Regions from separate parts of the Saccharothrix lopnurensis genome, predicted to be linked through region 1. Evidence: riboswitches for the same ligand, from Rfam matches in the RefSeq annotation. Region 1 holds a riboswitch; each other region holds the start of a gene.

Evidence for each region. Region 1 has a riboswitch for cobalamin ahead of ACFP3R_RS20850 (ribonucleoside-diphosphate reductase subunit alpha). Riboswitches for the same ligand answer to the same signal wherever they lie in the genome.
Region 2: linked by a shared signal. The riboswitch ahead of ACFP3R_RS31870 (FecCD family ABC transporter permease) and the one ahead of ACFP3R_RS20850 (ribonucleoside-diphosphate reductase subunit alpha) in region 1 are both predicted to bind cobalamin.
Region 3: linked by a shared signal. The riboswitch ahead of ACFP3R_RS26900 (putative cobaltochelatase) and the one ahead of ACFP3R_RS20850 (ribonucleoside-diphosphate reductase subunit alpha) in region 1 are both predicted to bind cobalamin.
Region 4: linked by a shared signal. The riboswitch ahead of ACFP3R_RS06385 (CbtB-domain containing protein) and the one ahead of ACFP3R_RS20850 (ribonucleoside-diphosphate reductase subunit alpha) in region 1 are both predicted to bind cobalamin.

Annotation. Positions count from the first base shown of each region.
Region 1 is NZ_JBHSQO010000020.1:127,432-131,633, reverse strand. It holds gene ACFP3R_RS20850 (ribonucleoside-diphosphate reductase subunit alpha) at 1-2,446, opposite strand, end outside; cobalamin riboswitch at 2,567-2,786, opposite strand; gene ACFP3R_RS20845 (glycoside hydrolase family 76 protein) at 3,007-4,202, opposite strand, start outside.
Region 2 is NZ_JBHSQO010000051.1:28,985-33,186, forward strand. It holds gene ACFP3R_RS31860 (ABC transporter substrate-binding protein) at 1-731, opposite strand, end outside; gene ACFP3R_RS31865 (ABC transporter ATP-binding protein) at 725-1,477, opposite strand; gene ACFP3R_RS31870 (FecCD family ABC transporter permease) at 1,477-2,565, opposite strand; cobalamin riboswitch at 2,657-2,792, opposite strand; gene ACFP3R_RS31875 (3-isopropylmalate dehydrogenase) at 2,833-3,873, opposite strand; gene ACFP3R_RS31880 (S8 family peptidase) at 4,116-4,202, opposite strand, start outside.
Region 3 is NZ_JBHSQO010000035.1:27,700-31,901, reverse strand. It holds gene ACFP3R_RS26910 (8-amino-7-oxononanoate synthase) at 1-189, opposite strand, end outside; gene ACFP3R_RS26905 (cytochrome P450) at 226-1,455, shown strand; cobalamin riboswitch at 1,564-1,701, shown strand; gene ACFP3R_RS26900 (putative cobaltochelatase) at 1,742-3,766, shown strand; gene cobO (cob(I)yrinic acid a,c-diamide adenosyltransferase) at 3,776-4,202, shown strand, end outside.
Region 4 is NZ_JBHSQO010000004.1:260,542-264,743, forward strand. It holds gene ACFP3R_RS06375 (HAD family hydrolase) at 1-541, shown strand, start outside; gene ACFP3R_RS06380 (CbtA family protein) at 599-1,336, opposite strand; gene ACFP3R_RS06385 (CbtB-domain containing protein) at 1,348-1,533, opposite strand; cobalamin riboswitch at 1,559-1,733, opposite strand; gene ACFP3R_RS06390 ((2Fe-2S)-binding protein) at 1,783-2,439, opposite strand; gene ACFP3R_RS06395 (LysE family translocator) at 2,459-3,088, shown strand; gene ACFP3R_RS06400 (GNAT family N-acetyltransferase) at 3,095-4,202, opposite strand, start outside.

The sequences.
Region 1 (4,202 bases):
TCAGCTCGTCGGGCACCCGGTCGACCGGGGCCAGTGAGCCGTCGAAGTACTTCAGGTCCGCCACCATGGCCTCGTCCCACAGGCCGAGCGCCTTGAGGTCGGCGACCAGGTGCCGGTTGAGGACGGTGAAGTCGCCGGACATGTTCGACTTCACGTACAGGTTGCGGAACAGCGGCTCGATCGACTGGCCGACGCCGCAGATGGTGGAGATCGTGGCGGTGGGGGCGATGGCCGTGGTGTTGGAGTTGCGCATCCCGCCGCGCACCTTCTCCCTCAATGCGTCCCAGTCCAGCGTGGTGGAGGTGTCCACGTCCAGGTCGCCGTCGCGGGCCTCGGCCAGCAGGGCGACGGAGTCGATGGGCAGGATTCCCCGGCTCCACAGCGAACCCTCGAACGACTCGTAGCTGCCGCGCTCGCGCGCCAGGTCGGCCGAGGCGGACAGGGCGTGGTAGCTGATCGCCTCCGTGCTGCGGTCGGCGAACTCCACCGCTCCCGGCGAGCCCGGGACCAGGCGCTGGACGAACAGGGCATCGGTGAACCCCATCAGGCCCAGGCCGATCGGGCGGTGCCGCAGGTTGGACCGGCGGGCCTCGGGGATCGTGTAGAAGTTGATGTCGATCACGTTGTCCAACATGCGCACGGCCGTGGTGACGGTGCGCTCCAACCGGGCCGCGTCCACACCGGCGGCGGTGACGTGGTTGGCCAGGTTCACCGAACCCAGGTTGCACACCGCGACCTCGTCGGCCGAGGTGTTCAGGGTGATCTCGGTGCACAGGTTCGACGAGTGCACCACGCCGACGTGCTGCTGCGGCGAGCGCAGGTTGCACGGGTCCTTGAAGGTGATCCACGGGTGGCCGGTCTCGAACAGCACGGTCAGCATCCGCCGCCACAGGTCCACCGCGCGCACCCGCTTGACCACCCGCATCTCGCCCCGGTCGGCGGCCTCCTCGTAGGCGCGGTAGCGCCGCGCGAACGCGCGACCGTAGAGGTCGTGCAGGTCCGGCACCTCGTCGGGGGAGAACAACGTCCAGTCGGCGTCGGCCTCGACGCGGCGCAGGAACTCGTCGGGCACCCAGTTCGCGGTGTTCATGTCGTGCGTGCGGCGGCGGTCGTCGCCGGTGTTCTTGCGCAGGTCGAGGAACTCCTCGACGTCGACGTGCCAGGTCTCCAGGTAGGCGCAGGCCGCGCCCTTGCGCTTGCCGCCCTGGTTGACCGCCACCGCCGTGTCGTTGGCGATCTTCAGGAACGGCACCACGCCCTGGGACTCGCCGTTGGTGCCCCTGATGTGGGCGCCCATGCCGCGCACCGGGGTCCAGTCGTTGCCCAGGCCGCCGGAGAACTTCGCCAGCAGCGCGTTGTTCCGGTAACCCCGGAAGATGCCGTCCAGGTCGTCGTCCACGGTGGTGAGGAAGCACGACGAGAGCTGCGGCCGGGTGGTGCCGGAGTTGAACAGCGTCGGCGTCGAGGCCATGAAGTCGAAGCTCGACAGCAGCTCGTAGAACTCGATCGCGCGGGCTTCCCGGTCGTCCTCGCGCAGGGCCAGGCCCATCGCCACCCGCATGAAGAACGCCTGCGGCAGCTCGTAACGGGTGCCGTGGTCGTGCAGCAGGTAGCGGTCGTAGAGCGTCTGCATCCCGGGGAAGTCGAACTTCGCGTCGCGCTCGGGCCGGATCGCGGCGGCCAGGCGCTCGACGTCGAAGTTCGCCAGCTCGGGGTCGAGGCGGTCCAGCTCGACGCCCAGCCGCACGTACGCCGGGAAGTGGTCCACGTAGGACGTCCGCCCGCCGGCGCCCTCCACCGGGCGGCCGGCGACGCGGGTCAGCGCCTCGCGCCGCAACCGGTCCAGCAGCAGCCGCGCGGCGACGTAGGAGTAGTTCGGCTCGGTCTCCACCAGCGTCCGCGCGGCCATCACCAGCGCCACGGACAGCTCGTCGACCGTGATGCCGTCGTACAGGGTGCGCCGCACCTCGGCCAGCACGGCCTCCGGCGAGGTGTCCGCCAGGTCCGCGCACGCCTCGCCGACCACGACCCCGACGCGGTCCCAGTCCAGCGGGACGAGTTCCCCGTCCGGGCCCTTGACGCGGAACTCCGGCGCTGAGGGCACGACTTCGCGCGCCTTGGCCCGCTTCTCGCGGTAGAGCACGTAGGCGCGGGCCACCTTGTGGTGGCCGCCGCGCATCAGGACCAGTTCGACCTGGTCCTGGATCTGTTCAACGTGCAGCGCGGTGTCGGGACGGGCGTGCTTGAGCAGCGCGGCCCCCACCTGCGCGGTCAGATCTTCCACCAGGGGGTGCAGCCGGGACGACGACGCGGCGGCGTCACCCTCCGCGGCCAGGAACGCCCTGGTCATCGCCACCGCGATCCTGGTGGCGTCGAACGCCGAGGCACCGCCGTCGCGGCGGATCACCCGCACCTGCGCGGTGGTGCTCGTGGTTGTGGTCGGCACAGCCCTCTCCTCGCGAGCCTCGAACGGCCCGGAGCACGCGGGAGGTGCCGCAGACGCGCGCACGACGGCGCGCCGATCCGCGTCGGCCCGCCCACGAGGCCCCGGACACGCGCACGCCGGCCGGCGCGCGCACCGACGGCAGGTCTTCGGACTCGCGGGCACCCGACCCCGAAAGGACCGGACCTACTGGCCGTCGCTTCCCACGCGAGACGCGCAGTGCTTCGTTGACGGCGGTCGTTCCCACTCACCGCTGCGGGGCAGTCCCGGATTCGCACCGGGTTCCCTCTTGCCTCCTCCGCCCTTCGGGAAGGGCGTCGGAACCATCGACGGCGGGAACACTACATGTTGTAGATCGTCCCGCAACCCGACCCCACATGAGCGAGGGTCGCGAAGATCACTCCGCAGGTCGTGCGTGCCGCCGTGCTCGCCCGGGGTGCGGGGGGCCGGTGTCGCGGAGTGCGGTCGGCGGCGGTCGTGCGGATGGCGTCCCTGGTTACCGCTGGTGCACCGGTCCGGTGAACGGCTCCCGGGACTGCTCCGGACGTCGTCCGGCCAACCGGTCAGCCGGCGGCGTTCATCAGGTCCACCGCGCTGTGCTGGCGCGCCGCGTCGCTGCGCTGGAACGGCCCGGCCCACGGCTGGTCGTAGGAGTCGCTGCTGGACCGGTCGCGCGCGTGGGCCGTGTCCGCCTGCCGGGTGAGGTAGGCGGTGTACGGGCGGTCCGGCAGCGCCCGGTTCAGCTGACCGAGTCCGCGCACGAAGGCGCCCTTGAAGGACGGGACGTCACCGCCGCCGCCGTTGTCGAACACGATCCCACCCGGGTTGAGCGCGGAACTGGTGGTCGAGGCGTTGGCCAACGCCCGCGCCCGCGTGAGGTACGCCTGGTCGCCGGTGGCGCGGTGCAGTTCGGTCAGCGCGGCCAGCGGCACGCCCTGGTTGTAGCTCCACGGCGTCTGGCCGTTGTTGCGGCACGTCGAGGTGACGAGGCCGTCGTTGACCAGGTTCGAGCTGGTGATCATCCCGGTGCCCTCGAACCACTGCCAGCCGTTCCGGGCGCGCTGCACGTAGGTGGTGTCACCGGGCAACCGGTTGTGCAGGGCGGCGTTGAGCTGGACGTACAGCGAGTTGGCGATGGCGTTCTTGTAGGTCCGGCTGGAGGTCCACCAGATGCCGCCGCCGCAGGTCTGGTCCCAGTAGCGGTGGATGTGGTCGGCGCCGGTGCGGGCGGTGTCGAGGTAGCGGCGGTCGCCGGTGAGGTCGTAGGCGGCGATCCACGTCAGCCCCCACCACGCGACGTCGTCGTTGTACTCGTTGATGAAGTTGCCGTCCCAGGCGGTGCGGTTGAGGTCGAAGGTGCGGGCGATGGCGTAGCGGTAGGAACCCATGCCGCTCACCCGCGCGTTGTCGATGATCGCGTTGAGCGCGTTGGCGGAGTTCCACCAGCCCGTGGTGTCGAACAGGCCGGTGTCCGGGTTGTACCGCTGCATCAGGGCGGTGGCCGCGGCGGTGCGGCGGTCCCAGGCGTTCCACGTGGTGCGGTACCAGCTCGTGCAGGCGATGGTCGACGACCCGGCGGGCTGGCCGCAGGCGCGCAGCAGCCCGACGCGCAGCCCGGCCCAGTCGTCCACGTTGTGCATGAGCGTGCGCCAGCCGCCGTAACCCGCCGGGGTCGTGGTCGAGCCGACCTTCGGCTGCCACGTTCCCCCGGCGTCGTAGGAGCGGTCCAGCCAGACCGAGTCGCCTTGACCGCCGCCGC
Region 2 (4,202 bases), on a different contig from region 1:
CTGTCGTCGAGGTCGCCGAAGACGTTCTCGCCGCCCGCCTTCTCGATGATGTCCTGCGGCGCGGCGTTGCGGCCGGAGGTGAACGGCTGGTCCAGCCCGCTGTCGTAGAGGAACACCCTCGGGCTCTTCCCGGTGACCAGCCGCTGGGCCTCGGCCACCTGCTCGCGGTAGCCGGTGATCAGCCGTTCGGCCCGGTCCTCGACGCCGAAGATCCGACCGAGGTTGCCCAGGTCGGTGTAGAGGGCCTCCAGGGGCGGCATGATGCCGCGCTGCTTCGCCACGCCGTTGCGGCACGCCTCGGTGAGCTGGTAGGTGGCGATGCCGAGCTGCCCCAGCGAGTCCGGGGTGAGCCCGGTGCTCTCGGAGAAGCCGTAGTTCCAGCCCGCGAACACGAGGTCCGCGCCCGCGCCCTGGACCAGCTCCTTGGTGATCTTCTCGCCCAGGTGCGGCACGCGCTCGAAGTCGGCCCGCCAGGGCGAGGACGCCACGTCGCCGGTCTTGGCGGAGGAGGAGATGGTGTAGCCGGCCATCCGGTCGGCCAGCCCGAGCGCGAACATCAGCTCGGTGATGCCGGTGTCGTTGGTGACGACCCGGGAGGGTGTCGCGTACTCGACCTCCCGGCCGCAGTTCGTGACGGTCGTGGTGCCCGCGCCCGGCGGTTCGGCGACGACCCGCGCGCCGCACGCCGTCGTGGACAGGACCGCGGCGAGCGCGATGAGCGTTCTCAGCACGGGGTGGCCTCCTGGTGGTCGAACAGCAGTTGTGGCACCCCGGTGGTGGGGTGCGGGACGACGTGGGCGCGCACGCGGAAGACCTCGGCCAGCACCTCGGGGGTGAGCACCTCGGCGGGCGTGCCGCTGTGCGCGACCCGGCCGCGGTCGAGCACGTGCAGGCGGTCGCAGTGGGCGGCGGCGAGGTTGAGGTCGTGCAGCACGGCCAGGACGGTGACGCCCAGGCGGCGGACCAGGGCGAGCACGGCCAGCTGGTGGCTGATGTCCAGGTGGTTGGTCGGCTCGTCGAGCACCAGCACCCTGGGCCGCTGGGTCAGGGCGCGGGCGATGAGCACGCGCTGCCGCTCGCCGCCGGAGAGGGTGAGGAAGCCGCGGTGCGCGAGGTGGGCCGCGTCCACCCTGGTCAGGGACTCGCGCACGATGGCCTCGTCGTCGGGGCCCGCGCCGTGGGGCAGCCGGCCCATGGCGACGACCTCGGTGACGGTGAAGTCGAACTCGACGTGGCTGTCCTGGGTGAGCGCGGCCAGGTCGCGGGCGGTGTCGCGGACCCGGGTGGTGGTGATGTCGCGGCCGTCGAGGCGGACCACTCCCCCGTGCGGTTTGAGCGCCCGGTAGGCGCAGCGCAGCGTGGTGGACTTGCCGCTGCCGTTGGGGCCGACGATGCCGTGCACCTCGCCCGTGCCGGCGGTCAGGTCGACGCCGCGCAGGATGCCGTCGACGGCCAGCCCCTCGATCCGGACCTCCATCAGCGGCCCCCGAACACGTAGCCGCGGCGGCGCAGCAGGAGCACGAAGCACGGCACGCCCAGGGCGGCGGTGATGACGCCCAGCGGCAGCTCCTCGGGCGCGGCGAGCAGGCGGGCGGCGACGTCGACCCAGATCAGGAAGCAGGCGCCGGCGAGCGGGGCCACGGCGAGCACCCGGCGGTGGTCCGCGCCGACCAGCAGGCGGACCAGGTGGGGCAGCACCAGGCCGACGAACCCGACCGCGCCGCTGACCGCGACCAGCACGCCGGTCATGGCGGCGGTGACCAGGAACAGGGTGCGGCGGGTCCGGGCGACGTCGACGCCGAGGGTGGTGGCGGTCTCGTCGCCCATGGCCAGGGCGTTGAGGTGCCGGGCGCGGGTGGTGAGGTAGGCGGTGCCGGCGACGACCACGGCCGCGGCGACCGGCACCGACGCCCAGGTGACCCCGCCCAGGCTGCCGAGCAGCCAGAACAGGGCGGCGCGGGCGGCCTCGCCGCGCGGCGCCTGGAAGACCAGCAGCATGGCGATCGCGGAGAAGCCGTGGGCGAGGGCGGTGCCGGTGAGGACCAGGCGCAGCGGGGTCAGCCCGCCCCGGCCGGCCACCAGGTAGACCAGCGCCGTCGCGGCCAGGGCGGACAGGAACGCGGCGGTGGACAGGGCGTAGATGCCCAGGGAGGCGAACAGGCCGGTGGTGGCGACCGCCGTGGCGCCGACGCTCGCGCCCGAGGAGATGCCCAGCACGTACGGGTCGGCCAGGGCGTTGCGGACCACCGCCTGGACGGCCACGCCGACCGCGGCCAGCCCCGCGCCCACGACGGCGGCCAGCAGCACCCGGGGCAGCCGGATGTCCCACACGATCCGGTAGGGGCCCGCCTCCGCGGCCTGGACCACCCCGCCCGTGACGGCCGCGTGCAGGTAGCGGACCACGTCGTCGAACGGCACGGGCACCGGGCCGAGGGCCACGCCGCACACCACCGAGACCGCGAGCGCGACGGCCAGGGCCGCGCACGCGCCGGTGGTGGAGGAGGCCGGTCCCGCGGTGGTCGGGTTCGCCGGGTTCGTCGGGGTCACCGGGTTCGTCGGGGTCACCGGGCGCCTTTCGGGCGGGTGGCCTCGACCGGGTGGCCCCGGTCCGCGGCGGACCGGTGCGCATCCGTCCCGCAGACCACGGCAGGAGTGGAGCTTCTTCCCACCGCCCGCGGGTGATCGGGCTGGCCGAAGGCGACTTCGGCTTACCGTTGCGGGTCAGCGCCGGACTCTCACCGGACTTCCCCCGCGGGCGACGCTCGCGACCCTAACGCGAAGGGCCACCACGACCGTGTCGTGGTGGCCCTGATCACGCGTCCGGGAGGGCGGTCAGGCCCCCGTGCGGACGTTCGACGACACGAGCGCGGCCAGGCGGTCGCCCACCGCGTAGGTGGCGCCCGGCGACGAGTGGTCGCGGGTGGCCAGGTCGAAGGCCACCGACGCCTCGATCCGGCGCGCCGCCTCCGACTCGCCCAGGTGGTCGAGCATCAGCGCCACCGACAGCACGGCGGCCGTCGGGTCGGCGATGCCCTGGCCCGCGATGTCCGGCGCGCTGCCGTGCACGGGCTCGAACATGCTCGGGTTGCGCCTGGTCACGTCCAGGTTGCCCGAGGCCGCCAGCCCGATGCCGCCGGTCACGGCCGCCGCCAGGTCGGTCAGGATGTCCCCGAACAGGTTGTCGGTGACGATCACGTCGTAGCGGCCCGGGTCGGTCACCAGGTGGATGGTGGCCGCGTCCACGTGCTGGTAGGCCACGGTCACGTCCGGGTGCTGGAGCGACACCTCCTCGACCACGCGCGACCACAGCGAGCCGGCGTGGGTCAGGACGTTGGTCTTGTGCACCAGCGTCAGGTGCTTGCGCGGCCGGTTGGCCGCCCTGGCGAACGCGTCGCGCACCACCCGCTCCACGCCGAACGAGGTGTTGATCGACACCTCGGTCGCGATCTCGTGCGGGGTGTCCTTGCGCAGGAGCCCGCCGTTGCCCGCGTACAGCCCCTCGGTGCCCTCGCGCACGACCACCATGTCGATCTCGGGCGGGTCGGCGATCGGGCTGCGGACACCCGGGTACAGCCGGGCCGGGCGCAGGTTCACGTGGTGGTCGAGTTCGAACCGGAGCCGCAGCAGCAGGCCGCGTTCCAGGATGCCGCTGGGCACGGACGGGTCGCCCACGGCACCGAGCAGGATCGCGTCGTGCTGGCGGAGCTCACCGAGCACCGATTCCGGCAACAACTCACCTGTGGCGTGCCAGCGCGCCGCACCGAGGTCGTAGCGGGTGATCTCGGCCGCGGGAACGACCTCACCGAGCACCTTCAGGGCCTCGGCGATGACCTCGGGCCCGATCCCGTCCCCTGGGATCACTGCGAGCCGCATCCACACACCTCCCAGGTATCAGTCCCATGTCGCGGGACTAGTTCTCAATGCGAAAGGCTACCGGGCGCGGAGCGTGAAAACGCACTCGGAACACACCTACGGGGCGATCTCTCCCGGACTGCGGGACACCCGAACGGTTCAAGGCCCCCGAACGGGTGTCGCCCGATGCGCTTAAAAGGCTCTGGCCAGCCGGGGCAACCCCCGACCGGCCAGAGCGTGGAACGTCGATCAGCCCACCGGGATCAGTCCGCCGAGCGGTTGCCCGTCTTCCCCTTCACCTTCACCACGTCGGCGCGGTCGCCCGTCGCGTTGTGGTGGTGCAGCAGGAG
Region 3 (4,202 bases), on a different contig from region 1:
CGCGGCCGCGGCCGCCGCCCCGGTGACCCGCTTGTCGCGGGCCAGGCCCAGGTAGTCGTTCGAGGCCAGGTCGAGGTCCGCGGATTCGGCGGGGCGGGGCCGGACGCGGCGCGCGAGGCCGGCCTTGGCGCGGGCCCCGGCGCGCGTGTCGATCCAGTCGAACACCGACTCACCTGTGCGCACACTCACGCCGGCAGTGTCGCACCCGGCGGCTACCGTGCCGGCGTGGACCTCTTCCAGCCCGGACCGGCCGACCTGCGGTCGCTGCGCGAGCGGGCGCCGGTGCACCGGGACGGGCGCACCGGGCTGTGGTTGGTCAGCCGGTACGACGACGTGCGCGCGGTGCTGGCCGACCCGCGCCGGTTCCGCCCGGACAACGCGCTGACCGCGGTGGTCCCGATCCCCGGCCCGGTGCTGCGGGAGCTGGCCCGCGCCGGGTTCTCGCTGCCGCCGACGCTGGCCAACAACGGGACCCCGACCCACGCCGCCCTGCGCCGGCTGGTCGCCCGCTTCCTCACGCCCGCGCGGGTGGCGGCGGCGGGGCCGCGGATCGCGGAGCTGACCGCGGCGCGGCTGGCCGGGCTGACCGGGGTGGTGGACCTGCACCCGGCGCTGGCCCGCGACCTGCCGGCGGTGGTGCTGCTGGAGGTGCTGGGCATCCGCGACGTGGACGTGGCCGCGCTGAAGGCGTGGAGCACCGCGTCGCTGGAGCTGTTCTGGGGCGACGTCTCGCCGGCGCGGCAGCGGGAGCTGGCCGGGCCGGCCGCCGCGTTCCACCGGTGGCTGACCGGGCGCATCGAGGTCGCCGACCCGCGCGGCGACGACCTGTTCGGCGCGCTGCGGGCCCGGGGCGTGCCGCTGCGGGAGGCGGCCGGGCTGTGCTACTTCCTGCTGATCGCGGGCCAGGAGACGACGACGCAGCTGCTGTGCGCGGCGTTCCACGCGGTGCTGCGGCACGGCGACCTGTGGTCGCGGCTGCCCGAACCCGGCCTGGCGGCCGCGTGCGTCGAGGAGGTGCTGCGCCGGGAACCACCGGTCACCACCTGGCGGCGGGTCGCGGCCGAGCCGGTCGTGCTGTCCGGCGTCGAGGTCCCGGCGGGCGCGCCGCTGCTGCTGATGCTCGCGGGCGCGGGCTCGGACCCCGGCGCGTTCGAGGACCCCGAGCGGTTCTGCCCCGGTCGCCCGAACGCCCGCGCGCACCTGGCGTTCGGCCACGGCAGGCACTTCTGCCTCGGCGCGGGCCTGGCCCGGCTGGAGGCGGAGGTGGTGCTGCGGGAGACCGCGCTGCGGTTCCCGCGCCTGCGGCTGGCCTCGGCGGACCCGCCGCCGGTGCTGGGCCTGCTGTCGTTCCGGGCGCCGCTGACCGTCGAGGTGGACCTGGGGGACCGGGACGGGCCCGCCGGCGAGGCGGCCGCCCGGCGGCTCGTGGCCCCGGGCGGGGTCGGCCGGCGGTAGCGCGTCGACAGCGCGTCGACGTCCCGGGACGCCTCCACCGGCCTGGTCCGCGGCGGTGCCGGGGGCGTGCGGCCGGTCCCGGTGTGATCGCGCTCGCGTCCCCGGGGCTTGGAGCCGCCGGCCGCAGGTGCGACGATGCCGGGGCTGTAGGGGTGCGCGAGGAAGCCGGTGCGAATCCGGCGCGGTCCCGCCACTGTGACCGGTTCACCCCGGGAGCCAGGAACTCGCCCCCCGACGTCATCGCTACCGGACCCGGGCGTGGACACCCGAGGAAGGACACCGCCGCATGGGCGCGCGTTTCCCCTTTTCCGCCGTCGTCGGACAGGACGACCTCCGCACGGCGCTGCTGCTCAACGCCGTGCACCCCGGTATCGGCGGGGTGCTCGTCCGAGGTGAGAAGGGCACCGCGAAGTCGACCGCGGTCCGCGCGCTGGCCGCGCTGCTGCCCGGCCTGGACGTGGTGCCGGGCTGCCGGTTCGGCTGCGACCCGGCGGTGGCGACCGACTGCCCGGACGGACCGCACGCGGCGGGGTCCGAGCGGCGGCCCGCGCGGCTGGTCGAACTGCCGGTCGGCGCGACCGAGGACCGGCTGATCGGCTCGCTGGACCTGGAGCGCGCCCTCACCGAGGGCGTGCGCGCCTACCAGCCGGGCCTGCTGGCCGCCGCCCACCGGGGCGTGCTGTACGTGGACGAGGTCAACCTGCTGCACGACCACCTCGTGGACCTGCTGCTCGACGCCGCCGCCATGGGCCGCGCGCACGTGGAGCGCGAGGGCGTGTCCGTGTCGCACGCCGCGTCGTTCCTGCTGGTGGGCACCATGAACCCGGAGGAGGGCGAGCTGCGCCCGCAGCTGCTGGACCGGTTCGGCCTGACGGTCACCGTCCGGGCCGCCCGGGACGTGCCCACGCGCACCGAGGTGGTCCGGCGGCGGCTGGCCTACGAGGCGGACCAGGACGGGTTCGCCGCGCGCTGGGCCGAGCAGGACGCCGCGCTGGCCGCGCGGATCGTCGGGGCCCGCGCCCGGCTGGCGGCGGTCGTGCTGCCGGACGCCGAGCTGCGCCGCATCTCCGCGATCTGCGCCGCGTTCGAGGTGGACGGGATGCGCGCGGACCTCGTGGTCGCCCGCACCGCGACCGCGCACGCCGCCTGGCGCGGCGCCGACGAGGTGGCGGAGGAGGACGTGGAGGCGGCCGTGCGGCTCGCCCTGCCGCACCGCAAGCGCCGCGACCCGTTCGACGAGCCGGGGCTGGAGGAGGAGCAGCTGGACGACGCACTCCGGCAGGGCGAGGAGGCCGCCCGGGAGCCGGACGGGCCCGACGGCGGCCCCCAGGACGGCCCTGACGGCGATCCCGACGACGAGGGACCCGACGACGGCGGCGGCGGCCCCGGCGGCGGTCCGGGGGACGACGTGCCCGACGGTGATGGTGCGGAGCTGCCGGGTCGCCCGCCCGAGCAGCCCGCCGGGAACGGCGGCGGCCCCTCCGCCGAGCGCACGCACACCCCCGCCCCCGCCTTCCGCGCCCGCCTGCTCCAGGTGCCCGGCGTCGGCGACGGCGCGCCCGGCAAGCGCTCCCGGGCCCGCGCCCGCACCGGCCGCGTGGTCCGACCCTCCACAGTGGACGGATCGGGTCTGCACCTGCTCGGCACGCTCGCCGCGGCCGCGCCCCACCAGGCCGCCCGGGGCCGCGGCGGTCCCGGCCTGGAGCTGCGCGGATCGGACCTGCGCCGGTCGGTGCGCGAGGGCCGGGAGGGCAACCTCGTGCTGTTCGTGGTCGACACCTCCGGGTCGATGGCCGCGCGGCAGCGGATGTCCGCGGTCAGCGGCGCGGTGGTCTCCCTGCTGCGCGACGCCTACCAGCGGCGCGACAAGGTCGGCGTGGTGACGTTCCGGGGCCGGGAGGCCACCGTCGCCCTGCCGCCGACCCACTCGGTGGACGCCGCGGCGGCCCGGCTGCGCGCCCTGCGCACCGGCGGCCGCACCCCGCTGGCCGACGGCCTGCTGCGCGCCCGGCGCGTGCTGGGGACCGAGCGCGTGCGCGACCCGCGCCGCCGCGCGCTGCTGGTGCTGCTGACCGACGGGCGCGCGACCGCCTCCGGCACGGGCGGCGACCCGCTGCGCGACGCCCTGCGCGCCGCGGGCCTGCTGGCCGCCGACCGGGTGGCCGCGGTGGTCGTGGACTGCGAGCACGGCCCGATCAGGCTCGGCCTGGCCGGGCGGGTGGCGGGCGCGCTGGACGCCGCGTGCCTGCGCCTCGAAGAGCTGTCCGCCGACCAGGTCGCCGGCGTGGTCCGCGCCGCCCGAGCCGCGTAGGAGCCGAAGATGCCCCAAGGCCAACCGTCCGCCGTGCCCGTCGACGGGCTCACCACCCGGCAGCGCCGCAACCGGCCCCTGGTCGTCCTGCACACCGGGGAGATGAAGGGCAAGTCCACCGCCGCCTTCGGCCTCGCCCTGCGCGGGTGGAACCAGGGCTGGTCCATCGGTGTCTTCCAGTTCGTCAAGTCCGCCAAGTGGAAGGTCGGCGAGGAGTCGGCCTTCCGCGCCCTGGGCCGCCTGCACGAGCAGACCGGCGAGGGCGGCCCCGTCGAGTGGCACAAGATGGGCGAGGGCTGGTCCTGGTCCCGCAAGCAGGGCACCGAGGACGACCACGCCGCCGCCGCGCGGGAGGGCTGGCAGGAGATCGCCCGCCGGATCCGGGACGGGCGGCACGGGCTGTACGTGCTCGACGAGTTCACCTACCCGGTGCACT
Region 4 (4,202 bases), on a different contig from region 1:
GCTGCTGGTCGGCACGAGCGTGCCCAGGACGATGGCGATCCTGTTCGCCGAGGTGGGCATCGACGACCCCACCGAGGACGAGGTTCGGGACGGCGCGGCGTGGATCGTCCGCCGCACCGAGGAGGTGTTCCGCGCCGGCCTGCCGTGGCGGCCGGGGGCCCGGGAGGCGCTGCGCGCGGTGCGCGACTCCGGGGTGCCGATGGCGCTGGTCACCTCCACCGAGCGCGGGCTGACCGAGATCGCGCTGGACACCCTGGGGCGCGACCTGTTCGACGTGACGGTGTGCGGTGACGAGGTGGACGGGCTGAACAAGCCGCTGCCCGAGCCCTACCTGAAGGCGGCCCGCCTGCTGGGCGTCGACCCGGCGCGGTGCGTGGCGGTCGAGGACTCCCCGACCGGGGTGGCCTCCGCCGTGGCGGCCGGGTGCACGGTCCTGGTGGTGCCGTGCGACGTGCCGGTGCCGGGGGGCGAGCGCCGCGTGTTCCGCGACTCCCTGGTGGGCGTCGACCTGACGACGCTCGCCCCGCTGCCGGGCAGTTGATCCGGGTGGACCGCTGACCTGGCCGGATCGCCGGCCCGGCTGGGCCGCCGGCCCCGGCTACACCGCCGACAGGCGGTCGGCCCGCCGCACCGCCGGGTCGACCAGCAGGCCGAACACCACGCCGAGACCCAGCCACAGCGTGGCGGTCTCGGCCAGGGACGCCAGCCGGAAGTCCCAGAGCACGCCGCTCGGCATGTCCTCGGGGATGGCGTCCGGCGCGGCCGGGAACAGCAGCAGCACCAGCACCACCGCCGCCACCACGGCCAGCGCGACCGCCGTGGTCCGCAGCGGCGGTGACCAGTGGCCGAGGCGGGAGGCCAGCCAGCTCGCCCCGAACGCGACCAGCAGGCCCGAGGCGATCAGCGCCAGGTAGAGCACCGTGCGGTAGCCGACGGTCTCCGGGTCGCCCACCGCGGGCGGGTTCGCCGGGTACTTCACCGCCGGCAGCAGGGCCGCCGCGCCGAACGCCGCCGCCCCCAGCCACACCGCCCGGCTGAACGGCGACCGGTCGGGGAACCAGCGCCGCGACCCGGCGTAGGCGGTGGCGAACAGCGCGCCCACCGCCACCCCGACGATGACCGCGGCCAGCACGCCGCCGAACACCTGCACGCCCCGGCCGACCAGCTCGCCGTGCTCGTGGCCGCCGGCCCCCGGCTCGACGGGCCGCGCCTCCTCGACGGCCAGCGCGGCGCGGATCGGCACCTCGACCACGACCAGCCCGACCAGGCCCGCGAGCAGGCCGGACACCCCACCGGCGGCGAGCCCGCGCACCAGGTGGTCCCTGTAGGTGAGCACGCCGCCCCGCCTCAGTGGCACGGGACGCCGAGCGCGTGGCGCCCGTCGTGGAAGAACTCGTGGAGCGTCTCGGCGGCGTGGCCGATCGCCGCGCCGTTCTCCTGGAGCACCAGCCAGGTCACGGCCAGCGCGACCAGCGCGACGGCGTAGGCCCACCGGGGGACCTGGACTGGGGCGGACTGCGCGGGGCTCGTCATGACGGGCTCCTCCATGCCTCGTGGAAGGTCAACAGGTGCCGTGGCCGGTCTCCTGACTCCCGGATCGACACCGTCCCCGCGTCTTCCCAGCCGCGCGTGCGGCCAGTGACGTGCTCGGCGGGTTGGCTCCCCGGTCACAGTGGCGAGGACCGCGCCGGATTCGCACCGGCTTCCCGTCCACCACGGCGAAGCGAACATAGAGGTCGCCCGTCCCGCCGCACAACCGGCCGGACGTCTTGTCCGCCGGGTTCACCGCAACGCGCAGTCACCGCACTTGCCGCCGCCGTCGAGCCGGTAGTAGAGGCAGCAGCTGCGCCGCCGGAACGCGACCTCGCCGGGGAACGGGATGAAGTCCCCGCAACCCCGCAGCGGGGGTTCGGCGAACAGCTCCTCGCCCAGCGCGACGCACTCCTCCGCGCTCGCCGCCCCGCCGAGCGCCACGAACCGCAACGCCCCCGCCGCCGACGAGGCCGCGTTGCCCCACAGCAGGCCGGGCGCCACCGGGGCGACCGAGCGCACGGCCTCCACCACCGGCGCCAACGACTCGACGATCCCCACGCCCCCGGCCGGCTCCTTGACCCGGACCCGCAGGCCGTCCGCGTCGTAGCGCCACCAGAGGTTGGCGGGCCGCACGTCCGGCGCCGTCCCGCCGACCGCGCGGGCGGCCACCACCGGGGACAGCAGCCGGGCGGTGTAGCTGAGGAAGAACAGCGAGGCGGCGACGCGCCGTTCGGCGGTGCGGTACCGGGCGGCGATCCGGTCCACGGTGGCGGGCAGGGCGGACCCGTCGAGCAGCGCGGCGCCGTCGTGCCAGCCCTCGTCGGGCCGGCCGACGTCGAGGGCGAAGAACGGGCTGAGGCCGCGGATCTGCCGCAGGGTGGTCAGGACTCGGGAGAACTCGGACACGTGGCCTAGTCTGCCGCCCGTGGACGCGCTGGGGTTGGGACTGTCCCTGGGCCTGGCGGCGAGCATCAGCCCCGGCCCCCTGCTGGTGCTGGTCGTGACGTCGGCGCTGCGGTCCGGCCGGCGGGCGGGCGTGCTGGCCGCGTGCGCGCCGCTGCTGTCGGACGCCGCGGTGGTCGGGGTGACGCTGCTGCTGCTCGGGCGGCTGCCGGAGCGGGCGCTGGGCGTGCTCGGCGTGGTCGGCGCCCTGTTCGTGGTGTGGAGCGGGGTGCGGACGGTGCGGGAGGCGCGCACGGCGTCGCTGGAGCCGGGGGCGTCCGAGTCCACGGCCGCGCCGGGCGTCGCGGCGCTGCGCCGGGCGGTCCTGGTGAACCTGCTCAGCCCCCACCCGTGGGTGGCGTGGGCGACCGCGCTGGGACCGCTGACCGTCACCACGTGGCGGGCGTCGACCGGGGCGGGGGTGGCGTTGCTGGTCGGTTTCTACGCGACCCTGGTGGGTGGGAAGGTGGTGATCGCGCTGGTGGTGGCGCGGGGGCGCCGGCACCTGGGCGACGCGGGTTACCGGCGGGCGCTGACGTTCGCCGGGGTGCTGCTGGGGTTGGCCGGGGTCGCCCTGGGCGTCGAGTTCGCGCCCACCCTGTTCGGGGGCTGAGCGCGGCTACGGCAGGTAGAAGGTCAGCACGTCCGACCGCACCGGCGGGAACAGCGTCCGCATCAGCTCCTCCTCCGGGCCCGGGTACACGTCGGGCTGCCGGGCGGTCAGCCCCTCGATCCCGTGCGGCCCGAACAGCAGCGACGCCACCATGTCCGGCGCCACGCCCGCCCCGCCCGCCGCGCCGGGGGCCTGCATCGTGCCACCGACCGCCACCGGCCCCACCTCGCCGCCCGCGAACGGCACCCGCACGTGCGAGCGGTAGAACGACACCACCGCCTCGCCCTCCTCGCCGGCGAACCGCGCCGACGCCGCCAGCCGCGCCCCGAACACCGGCCGCAGGTGCTCCAGCAGCGCCACCGGGTCGGGGACGCGCACGTAGTAGGAGTTCGCCTCGGCCTTCGCCGGGGCCAGGAACGCCTCCAGCGCCGCGCCCGCGACCGTCCCCGGCCGCTCGGTCACCTCGGTCGCCCCGGTCAGGGCCAGCAGCGCGTGCGCGGCGGCCCCGTCCACCGCGGCCACCTCCGCCAGCCGCACCCCCTCCTCCGGCGGCGTGGTCCGGCCCGAGGCGACCGGCACGCCGTCGCGCTCCACCAGCCACTCGGTGCTGCCGCCGCGCTCCACCAGCCACCGCCACAGCGGGGCGGAGTGCGGCATCCGCAGGTCGAACGGGGCCTGCTCGGCGTCCTGGAACCGGGCGAGGACGGGGATGTCGGCGGCGGTCGCCTCGCGCAGGGTGTGGCCGGCGCCGGCCGGTGTGCCCGTCACGTCCCGGGTGGCGGCGTACGGCACGGCGTAGGTGTAGCCGAACTGCCGGTAGAAGTAGGGGATGCCGAGCATGATGTTCACCAGGTGGCCGCGCGCGGCGGCCCGCTCGTGCGCCCAGCCCATCAGCGCGCGCACCGCGCCCCGGCCCTCGTAGCGCCGGTCGGTCGCCACCAGCTCGACCTGGCCCGCCGGGATCTCCAGCCCGCCGAGCACCAGCGTCTCGTCCAGCAGCGTCGCGGTGGACACCACCAGGTCGCCGTCCACGACGACCGCGCACGCCTCCCAGCCCGCGTCCGGGTCCTCCACCACCAGGCGGTGGTCCACGGCGTCCTCGGGCTCGCCCCGG